Regions from separate parts of the Azospirillum aestuarii genome, predicted to be linked through region 1. Evidence: predicted binding sites of a transcription regulator. Region 1 holds the regulator's gene; each other region holds the start of a gene.
What was found. Region 1 encodes LexA, which represses DNA repair genes until DNA is damaged. Its sites were predicted from a motif close to ATGTTCTANTTTGGTTC; they were not measured.
Positions count from the first base shown of each region.

Region 2: the regulator LexA is predicted to act here: its motif matches at 1,912-1,928, upstream of JJL56_RS18875 (PA0069 family radical SAM protein).
Region 3: the regulator LexA is predicted to act here: its motif matches at 1,368-1,384, upstream of recA (recombinase RecA).

Region 1 is NZ_JAEPIV010000006.1:20,349-23,625, forward strand. It holds gene JJL56_RS13690 (molybdopterin molybdotransferase MoeA) at 1-633, shown strand, start outside; gene lexA (transcriptional repressor LexA) at 801-1,499, shown strand; gene JJL56_RS13700 (ComEC/Rec2 family competence protein) at 1,525-3,277, opposite strand, start outside.
Region 2 is NZ_JAEPIV010000011.1:23,466-26,742, reverse strand. It holds gene JJL56_RS18885 (PAS domain S-box protein) at 1-363, shown strand, start outside; gene tyrS (tyrosine--tRNA ligase) at 389-1,675, opposite strand; gene JJL56_RS18875 (PA0069 family radical SAM protein) at 1,955-3,031, shown strand; gene JJL56_RS18870 (tetratricopeptide repeat protein) at 3,178-3,277, shown strand, end outside.
Region 3 is NZ_JAEPIV010000007.1:153,316-156,592, forward strand. It holds gene recA (recombinase RecA) at 212-1,291, opposite strand; gene JJL56_RS15415 (class I SAM-dependent methyltransferase) at 1,528-2,031, shown strand; gene JJL56_RS15420 (hybrid sensor histidine kinase/response regulator) at 2,056-3,277, opposite strand, start outside.

The DNA of each region.
Region 1 (3,277 bases):
CCGAGCCAGATCGTCAGCTCCAACGCGCTCGGCCTGTGCGCGCTGGTCACCAGCCAGGGCGGGCTCGCCCACAATCTCGGCGTGGCCAAGGACGATCCGGAGCATCTCGCCGCCATGGCCGCCGGGGCGGCCGGCTGCGACCTGCTGGTGACCACGGGCGGCGCCTCGCAAGGCGAGCACGACCATGTCCGCGACGTGCTGGGCGGGCTGTCGCTGGACTTCTACCGCGTCGCGATGAAGCCCGGTAAGCCGTTGATCTTCGGAACGGCGAACGGCGTGCCGCTGCTCGGCCTGCCCGGCAACCCAGTGTCCACCGGGGTGGCCGCCGTGCTGTTCCTGGTGCCGCTGCTCCGCCATCTCCAGGGGCTGCCCGCCGAGAACGCCACGCTCATGGCGCGACTCGGCGCGCCGCTGAAGGCCAACGACGACCGCACCGACTTCCTGCGCGCCACCCTATCCCCCGGACCGGATGGCGAGCCTGTCGCCACCCCCTTCCCGCGTCAGGACAGTGCGATGATGTCCCGGCTGGCCCAGGCCGACGCGCTGATCGTCCGCGAACCGCAGGCAACCGCCACCGCCGCAGGCGAGCGCGTGACGGTGATCCCGTTGAGCGGCGGTGTCCTGTCGCTTTAATCCATTCCGCACCCCCAATCCCTTTGGCAATCGCTTTGGAGTCCTGTCCGTCGATTTGCGATTGATTTCATCCGTAGGGCTTGACGGGGGTTAAGAACCAAACTAGAACATAAGGGAACGTTTTGCTTTTGTTCCATATCTAGTGCGGAACCGGTCGGGAGGCACAAATGCTCACGCGCAAGCAGCATGAATTGCTGCTTTTCATCAACGAGCGGCTCGGGCAGGGCGGTGTGTCCCCTTCCTTCGACGAAATGAAGGACGCTCTCAACCTGAAGTCCAAGTCGGGCATCCACCGCCTGATCACGGGGCTGGAGGAGCGCGGCTTCATCCGCCGCCTGCCCCACCGCGCCCGCGCGCTGGAGGTGCTGCGCCTGCCGGAGGGGCTGGAGAATGCCCGGACCCGGCCGCCGCGCGCCAAGTTCCAGCCCAACGTCATCAAGGGCGACTTCAGCTTCGCGGGGCGGGAGGCGAATCCGGCGTCCGAATCGGTGCAGCTTCCGCTCTATGGCCGCATCGCCGCCGGCACGCCCATCGAGGCGTTGCGCGACGGTTCCGCCTTCGTCGACATTCCGGCCGCCATGCTCGGCATGGGCGACCATTACGCGCTGGAGGTGGCCGGTGATTCGATGGTCGAGGCCGGAATCCTCGATCATGACACGGTGGTCATCCAGCGTTGCGACAGCGCGGACAACGGCTCCATCGTCGTCGCCCTGGTCGACGACGCCGAGGTCACGCTGAAGCGCCTGCGCCGCAAGGGCAACACCGTCGCCCTGGAACCCGCCAACGCCGCCTACGAGACGCGCATCTTCGGCGCCGACCGGGTTCGGGTGCAGGGCCGCCTCGTCGGCCTGGTGCGGAAGTACTGAGCACAGGACGCACCGGGGCGGCGGTTCAGCGCCCCCCGGCCCTTCCATCGGGAAGCCTTCCGCCCATCGTCCATGGGCGGTCCCCCCGCTGGCCGCGGACGCTCTCCACCCGGATGCCCTTGTCCGACAGGTAAAGGGCGTGCGCACCCTCCCGCCGCAGGCGCCAGCGATCGATGACCAGCGGCGCCCGGCATCCGCGCGATGGGGCCGCGGTCACCACCACATCCGCCATCGCGCAGTCCTCCGGCAAGGCGTCGGGCTGGCGCAGCAGTGCCACCGTCTTTCCCTCCACGCGATAAAGGCAGCCCAGAGCGTCGCAGCGCAGCCGCCCGTCCAGGCTCACCCCGGCGAGCGGCCAGACATCCTGCCCGGCCTTTTCCTCCGGTTTCTCCATGCCGTCGCGCCGCCTCCAGCTGTTGGCGATCCGCCCGTCGCTGGCGGCGGACAGGCTGAGCATTCCCTCCGCGCTGCGCACGGCCATCAGCGTCCCATCCTCCGACACCAGAATGTCGGGCCGCGGCGCGAAGACCGGCGCAACCAGACCTCCAACCACCGCGGCCAGCCCCAGCCAGCGCCAGCGCCCCGTCCAGATGGCCAGCCACAGCCCGCCCAGCGTGACCGCCGCGATGGCGGCGTCCGGCATGGCCGGCAGGAACGCGGTGGCGCCGGGCAGCGCCGCGGTCCGCTCCGCCGTTTCGATGACCAGCCGGACGCCCCAACTCATCGCCGTCACCGCCGGCCCCTCCAGCCCGAAGGGCAGCAGCAGGTAGGAGAGCAGGCTGAAGGGCATGATCCACACCGTCGTGATGGGGATCGCCACCATGTTGGACAGCACGCCGTAAAAGGCGACCTGCTGGAAATGGTAGAGCCCGTAGGGCGTCGTCGCGACCGTCGCCACCACGCTGGAGAAGGCGATTCCGCCCAGCGTCATCGTTCCTCGGCCGAGCCAGCCCATCTCGCGCCGCTGGCGCACCGCCCAGGGCGTGAACCGTTCGAAGGCGGCGATCAGGGCGACGACCGCCGCGAAGGACATCTGGAAGCTCGGCCCCAGCATCCCCTCCGGGTCATAAAGAACCGTGACGATGCCGGCGAAGGCGACCAGCCGCATGCTGATCGGCGACCGGTCGGCGATAACCGCGCCCATGACGAGGCCGGTCATCAGAACCGACCGCAGCGTCGGCAAGGGCGCCCCCACCAGCAGCGTGTAGAGGATCGCCGACAGGATGCCGGCCAACGCCGCGATCTTCTTGATCGGCCAGCGCAGCGCGACCCAGGGAACCAGCGCCAGCAGCGCCCGCACCACCCAGAAGACGATCCCCGCGGCGATCCCCACATGCAGGCCGGAGATCGACAGGAGATGCGCCAGACCGCTGTCGCGGAAGGCGTCCATCATCGGCCCGGGAATCGCCGCCGCGTCGCCGTTCAGCAGGGCGGCGGTGACGCTGGCCTCCGCGGGATCGGCCACGACGGCGCGCACCCGCTCGGCGATGGCGGCGCGGGCCTGCTCGAAGGCCACCGTTACCCGGCGCCAGCCGCCGGGCGGTGGCGCCTCCTGCGCGACGGGTGTCCCCATGACGAAGCCGACCGCGCCGAAGCCTTCGAAATAGGCGCGCCGCTGCAGGTCGAAGGCTCCCGGCTCCGCCGGAGCGGCCGGCGGGTGGAGCATGGCGCGAAGCCGGACCACCGTCCCGGCCTCCGGCGGCGCCACCTTGGCCGGCAGATGCAGGCGGACCCGCGCCGGCGTCGCCTCCAGGGCCAGCCGGTCCACCGTCGGCTCC
Region 2 (3,277 bases), on a different contig from region 1:
CTCGTCCTGATCATCGACGACGAGGTGATCATCCTGATGGGGCTGCGCGCCATGCTGGAAGGCTGGGGCTACGAGGTCATCGCCGCCACCGCGGGGGACGAGGCGATCCGCCTGCTCGACGAGGCCGGGCGGCGGCCGGACGTCATCCTGGCCGACTACCGGCTGCGCAACGGCAAGACCGGGCCGGAGGCGTTGCGCGCCATCCACGCCCATTGCCGGGCGTCGATTCCCAGCATCATCCTGACCGGCGACACCGCCCCCGAACGCATCGTCGAGGCCCAGCGCAGCGGCTTCGCCATCCTGCACAAGCCGGTGTCGTCCCATCACCTGAAGCAGGTGGTGGCCGAAGCCGGGGGGCGCTGAGAGACACTCCGGCTTCGGCTTTCGTTCATCGCGCCTGCACCAGCGCGTGGCGCTTGCGCCCGGCGGACAGGCGGATGAGTCCCTCGCCGTCGAGGTCCGCAAGGGACAACACCGCCGTCTCGTCGGTGACGGGGGTACCATTCACACGTGCCCCGCCGTCGCGGATCAGCCGGCGGGCCGCCCCCTTGGATTCGGCCAGCCCGGCGGCGGACAGCAGGTCGGCCAGCCGGACGCCGGCGGCGAGGTCGGCGCGGGCGGCCTCCACCGTCGGCAGGCCGCCGCCGGCCCCGGCCTCCTCGAAGACCCGGCGGGCGGTCTCCGCGGCCTCGGCCGCCGCCGCCGCGCCGTGGCAGAGGGTTGTGGCCTCATGGGCGAGGATCTTCTTGGCCTCGTTGATCTCCGATCCTTGGAGGGCCTCCAACCGGGCGATCTCGTCCAGCGGCAGCTCGGTGAACAGGCGCAGGAAACGGCCGACGTCCGCATCCTCCGTGTTGCGCCAGAACTGCCAGAAGTCGTGCGGGCTGCGCCGTTCGGCGTTCAGCCACACCGCCCCCGCCGCCGTCTTGCCCATCTTGGCGCCCGACGCGGTGGTCAGCAGCGGCGTGGTCAGGCCGAACAGCTCCGTCCCGTCGACGCGGCGGGCCAGCTCGATCCCGTTGACGATGTTGCCCCACTGGTCCGACCCGCCCATCTGCAGCCGGCAGCCGTGGCGGCGCGACAGCTCCAGGAAGTCGAAGGCCTGGAGGATCATGTAGTTGAACTCCAGGAAGGTCAGCGGCTGCTCGCGGTCGAGCCGCAGCTTGACGGACTCGAAGCTCAGCATCCGGTTGACGGTGAAATGGCGCCCGATGTCGCGCAGCATCGGGATGTAGCGCAACTCGTCCAGCCAGTCGGCGTTGTCGACCATCACCGCGCCGTTCGGCCCATTCTCCAAGGGGGCGTCGCCGAAGGACAGGTACTGGGCGAAGGCCCGGCCGATGCCGGCCATGTTGGCGGCGATCTGCGCGTCGTCCAGCATGGGGCGGCTGGTGTCGCGGAAGCTGGGGTCGCCGATGCGTGTGGTGCCGCCGCCGATCAGCACGACGGGCCGGTTGCCGGTCTTCTGGAACCAGCGCAGCACCATGATCGAGACGAGATGCCCGACATGCAGGCTGTCCGCCGTGGCGTCGAAACCGATGTAGGCGCCGACCGGCCCCTGGCGCAGCAGGGCGTCGAGGCCCGACAGGTCGCTGGCCTGATGCAGAAAGCCGCGCTCGTCGAGCACGCGCAGGAAGTCGGACTGGAAGGGGCTGGAAGCGGCGGGGGTCGCCATGATGCTGATCTCCGGAAGGGAAGGGCCGCGTCCCGGAGATCATCTGTCGAAGCACATGCCGCCGGTTCGCGGCGGCATGGTTCATATGGTCAAGACCGAACGCGCCGCCCTATGGGAGCAGCGTATAATAGCGGCTGAAATGGTGCGTGCGCGTTGTCATGACCGGGAAGCTAGGCGCGCGGGAGCGGGTCGTCAAGGGCGATCCGCCTATTCCTCCCGTTCGAAACAACGGATAATTGTTCCCTTTACGTTCCGTTTTGGCGCCGCTATCCTTCTCCCATGGACGAGATCCCGCGGCAGGCCCTGAAAGGACGGGGGGCGATCAGCAATATGACCTCCCGTTACGAGCGGGAGGCGCGCGTGCTGGCCGACGACGGCTGGGGCGAGAACGAAGCGGTGACGGAAACCGTCCCGACCCAGGTCTTCGACGACACGGCCCGCTCGGTCCTGTCGAAGAACACGTCGCCCGACGTGATCTTCGAACGGTCGGTGAACCCCTATCGGGGGTGTGAGCACGCCTGCATCTACTGCTTCGCCCGCCCGACCCACGCCTATCTCGGCCTGTCGCCGGGGCTGGATTTCGAGACGAAGATCTTCCGCAAGGCCAGGGCGGCGGAGCTTCTGGCAGTGGAGCTTCGCGCCAAGTCCTACCGTTGCCAGCCGCTGGCGCTCGGCGCCAACACCGATCCCTACCAACCCATCGAGCGGGAGCAGCGCATCACCCGCGCGGTGCTGGAGGTCTGCCGCGACTTCAACCAGCCGGTGATGATCATCACCAAATCGGCGCTGGTCCTGCGCGACCTCGACATCCTGGCGCCGATGGCGGCGAAAGGGCTGGTCAACGTCGCGCTGTCGGTCACCACGCTCGACCGCGACCTTGCCCGCCGCATGGAGCCGCGGGCCAGCACGCCGCAGCGGCGCCTCGCCGCCATGCGTGAACTGACGGCGGCCGGCGTGCCGGGGGCCGTGCTGGCCAGCCCGATGATCCCGGGACTCAACGACCATGAACTGGAAGCCATTCTGACGGCGGCGGCCGAGGCCGGGGCGACGCAGGCCAATTACATCCTCCTGCGCCTGCCGCTGGAAATCGCCGATCTGTTCGAGGAATGGCTGCGCGAGCACGCGCCCAACCGCGCCGACCGTGTGCTCAGCCTGATTCGCCAGTGCCGCGAGGGGGAGTTGTACCAATCCCAATTCGGCAGCCGCATGAAAGGCTCCGGCCCGGTCGCGGAGCTGCTGTCGAGGCGGTTCAAGCTGGCCTGTCGGCGCCTCGGCCTCAACGCCCGCGACGCCGCTCTCAACTGCGCCGACTTCAGGCCCCCTCCGGCCCGTGGCGATCAGTTGACGATGTTTTGACCGTTCCGTCTTGCACGGGAACGAGCCGGCCCGCTCCGAGTTGATCGGTCGGCCATCGCTGGGCTACCTTCGGCCGCCCGGACACGCGTCTGAAATCCGGGTCGCGGTTCGAAGGTTGCAGTTCGAAGGTCGAGGGAGACGGGGTGATGGCCACGATCGGTGAAGTTCTGGCCATCGCGTTCGCCGATCATTGCGCCGGTCGCGTACCTGAGGCGGCCGTCCTTTACCGCCGGGTGCTGGAAGCTG
Region 3 (3,277 bases), on a different contig from region 1:
AAAAGAACCCTTCCGATTACTGATACAGCTGAGAGAATGATCACTTCATCATCTTCCAGCCGTGAATCGCGGCAGATCAATGGATTAGCATTGATCGAGAGAGTCATGCCGGCTGACTGGCAGCGCCACACGCCCCGATGGAACGAAAAGCCCCTCTCCGGCGAACCGGAGAGGGGCTTTCGCACATCGAAACCCATTTACCCGCCCGGGATCACTCCGGGGTCGCAGCCTCGCCGTCGGCCTCCGGGGTGCCCATCATCGCGTCGGCGACGAGGCCGGCGTTGCCGCGGATCTTCGCCTCGATGGAGTCGGCCGCCGCCGGATTGTTGCGCAGGTAGTTCTTGGCGTTCTCGCGGCCCTGGCCGATGCGGGTGCCGTCGTAGCTGAACCACGCGCCCGACTTCTCCACCACGCCGGCCTGGATGCCGAGGTCGAGAAGTTCGCCCACCTTCGACACGCCCTCGCCGTACATGATGTCGAACTCGACCACGCGGAACGGCGGGGCCATCTTGTTCTTCACCACCTTCACGCGGGTCTGGTTGCCCACCACCGTCTCGCGGTCCTTGATCGCGCCGATGCGGCGGATGTCCAGGCGGACGGAGGCGTAGAACTTCAGCGCGTTGCCGCCGGTGGTCGTCTCCGGGTTGCCGAACATCACGCCGATCTTCAGGCGGATCTGGTTGATGAAGATCACCAGGCAGTTCGACTTGGAGATGGAGCCGGTCAGCTTGCGCAGCGCCTGGCTCATCAGGCGGGCGTGCAGGCCGACGTGGCTGTCGCCCATCTCGCCTTCCAACTCGGCGCGCGGCACCAGGGCGGCGACGGAGTCGACCACCAGCACGTCGACGGCGCCGGAACGCACCAGCGTGTCGGCGATCTCCAGCGCCTGCTCGCCGGCGTCGGGCTGGGAGATCAGCAACTCGTCCACATTCACGCCCAGCTTGCGGGCATAGGCCGGGTCCAGGGCGTGCTCCGCGTCCACGAAGGCGCAGGTGCCGCCGTTCTTCTGGGCCTGGGCGATGGCGTGCAGCGCCAGCGTCGTCTTGCCCGAGCTTTCCGGCCCGTAAATCTCGACGATGCGGCCGCGCGGCAGGCCGCCGATGCCCAGCGCGATGTCGAGGCCGAGAGAGCCGGTGGAGACGACCTCCGTCTCGACCGTGTTCTCGCGGGCGCCGAGCTTCATGATCGAGCCCTTGCCAAAGGCGCGCTCGATCTGCGCCAGAGCGGCATCCAGGGCCTTCTGCTTATCCATGGAATCCTTCTCGACCAAACGAAGCTGTGCGGACGACATGCCCGTCTCCCCTTGTTAGATCACATCCGCGGCCCCAGGGCCAACGATCTCACCAACGGTCATTCGGTGAGAGGGAATGTACCAGCTTTGTTCCTCTGCGCAAAGCCCTAAGTTCCGCGAATGTTCTCATCGATGCACAGGTCGGAATTTAGGAACGATCCGGCGCCGCGCAACGGAAGTCCAACGGCGGCGTTCAAGAGGAGATGCCCCACCGACAACGCCCCGAAAGGCCTGACATGACGATCGCCCATTCCACGCTCGACCGTATGATCGACCGCCTCACGACCCAGCGTGTGGCGCTCGGCTGGGCCGCCGGCTGCGTCGCGGGGACCCCCGGTCCGGTGATGGAGATCGGTCTGGGGAAGGGCCGCACCTACGACCATCTGCGCACCCTGTTTCCACCGCGCGACATCCTGGTGTTCGACATGTGGGCGCGCGTTCCCGCTTCCCTGCGTCCGGACGAGGACCGGCTGTTCCTGGGGGATTTCCGGGACACGCTGCCCGCCGCCGCGGAACGGTTCGGCGGTGCGGTGCGGCTGGCCCATGCCGACATCGGCAGCGCACGGGAGGACGACGAGGAGGGCATCCGCCACTGGATCGGCGGGCTGATCGAACCCTTCCTGGCGCCGGGCGCGCTCGTCCTCTCGGACCGCCCGATCGGCGCCGGGCGTCGCGGGTGGGAGGCTGTCGATGTGCCGGGGACGGAACGCTGGGCCTATCACGGCTGGCGCGTCGGATAGGCGCCGCAGCGGTGTTCCGATCGGCTATTTGCCGTCCCGGATGACCTCCTTCACCTTGGAAGCCAGCTGCTTCAGGGAGAAGGGCTTGGGCAGGAAATGGGCGACCTCCACCCCGTCGATCTCGCCCAGCCGGTCCTCGGCATAGCCGGAGATGAAGATCACCCGCATGTCGGGCCTCATCCGCCGGACATGGCGGGCCAGGGTCGGGCCGTCCATCTGCGGCATCACCACGTCGGTGATCAGCAGGTCGATGCGGTTGCCGTCCGTGCCGATCTGCTGCAGCGCCGCCTCGCCGTTCTTGGCCTCCAGCACCTGATAGCCCTTGTTGCGGAGCGCGCGGGCGGAGAAGACGCGCACGGCGTCCTCGTCCTCCACCAGCATGATGGTGCCGGAGCCGGTCAGGTCGCTGCCGCGCCGCTCGCGCGGCTCGCCCTGGTCGGGACGGGCCTCGCCCTTGTGGCGGGGCAGCAGGATGGTGAAGGTCGTCCCCTCCCCCTTCTCCGACTCGACCAGCACGAAGCCGCCGGTCTGGCGGACGATGCCGTATACGGTGGACAGCCCCAGCCCGGTGCCCGACCCCACGCCCTTGGTCGTGAAGAAGGGCTCGAAGATGCGCTGGAGATTTTCCTTGGGGATGCCGCAGCCGGTGTCGATCACCTCGATGGACACATAGTCGCCGGGGGGAATGGTCTCGTGCTCGCGGCGCTGCGCCTGCTCGACCACATGGTTGGAGGTGACGATGGTCAGACGCCCGCCCCCGGCCATCGCGTCGCGCGCGTTGACCACGAGGTTGATGATGACCTGTTCCAGCTGGTTCTGGTCCACCTTCACATAGCCGATGTCCCGGCCATGCAGCATCTTCAGCTCGATGTTCTCGCCGATCAGCCGGCGCATCAGGTTGCCAAGCTCGGCCAGGACGTCGGTCACGCTCAGGATGCGCGGCTGAAGCGTCTGCTGGCGCGAGAAAGCCAGAAGCTGCCGCACGAGGTTGGCCGCGCGGTTGGCGTTCTGCTTGATCTGCATGATGTCGCTGAAGGACTGGTCGCCCGGCTTGTGGCGCAGCAGCAGCAGATCGCAGAAGCCGATCATCGCGGTCAGCAGGTTGTTGAAGTCGTGGGCGACGCCGCCGGCCAGCTGGCCGACCGCCTGCATCTTCTGCGACTGGGCGAACTGGGCCTCCAGCCCCTTGCGCTCGGTCATGTCGATGAAATGCAGGATCAGCCCCGCCGCCCCTTCCGGCCCCACC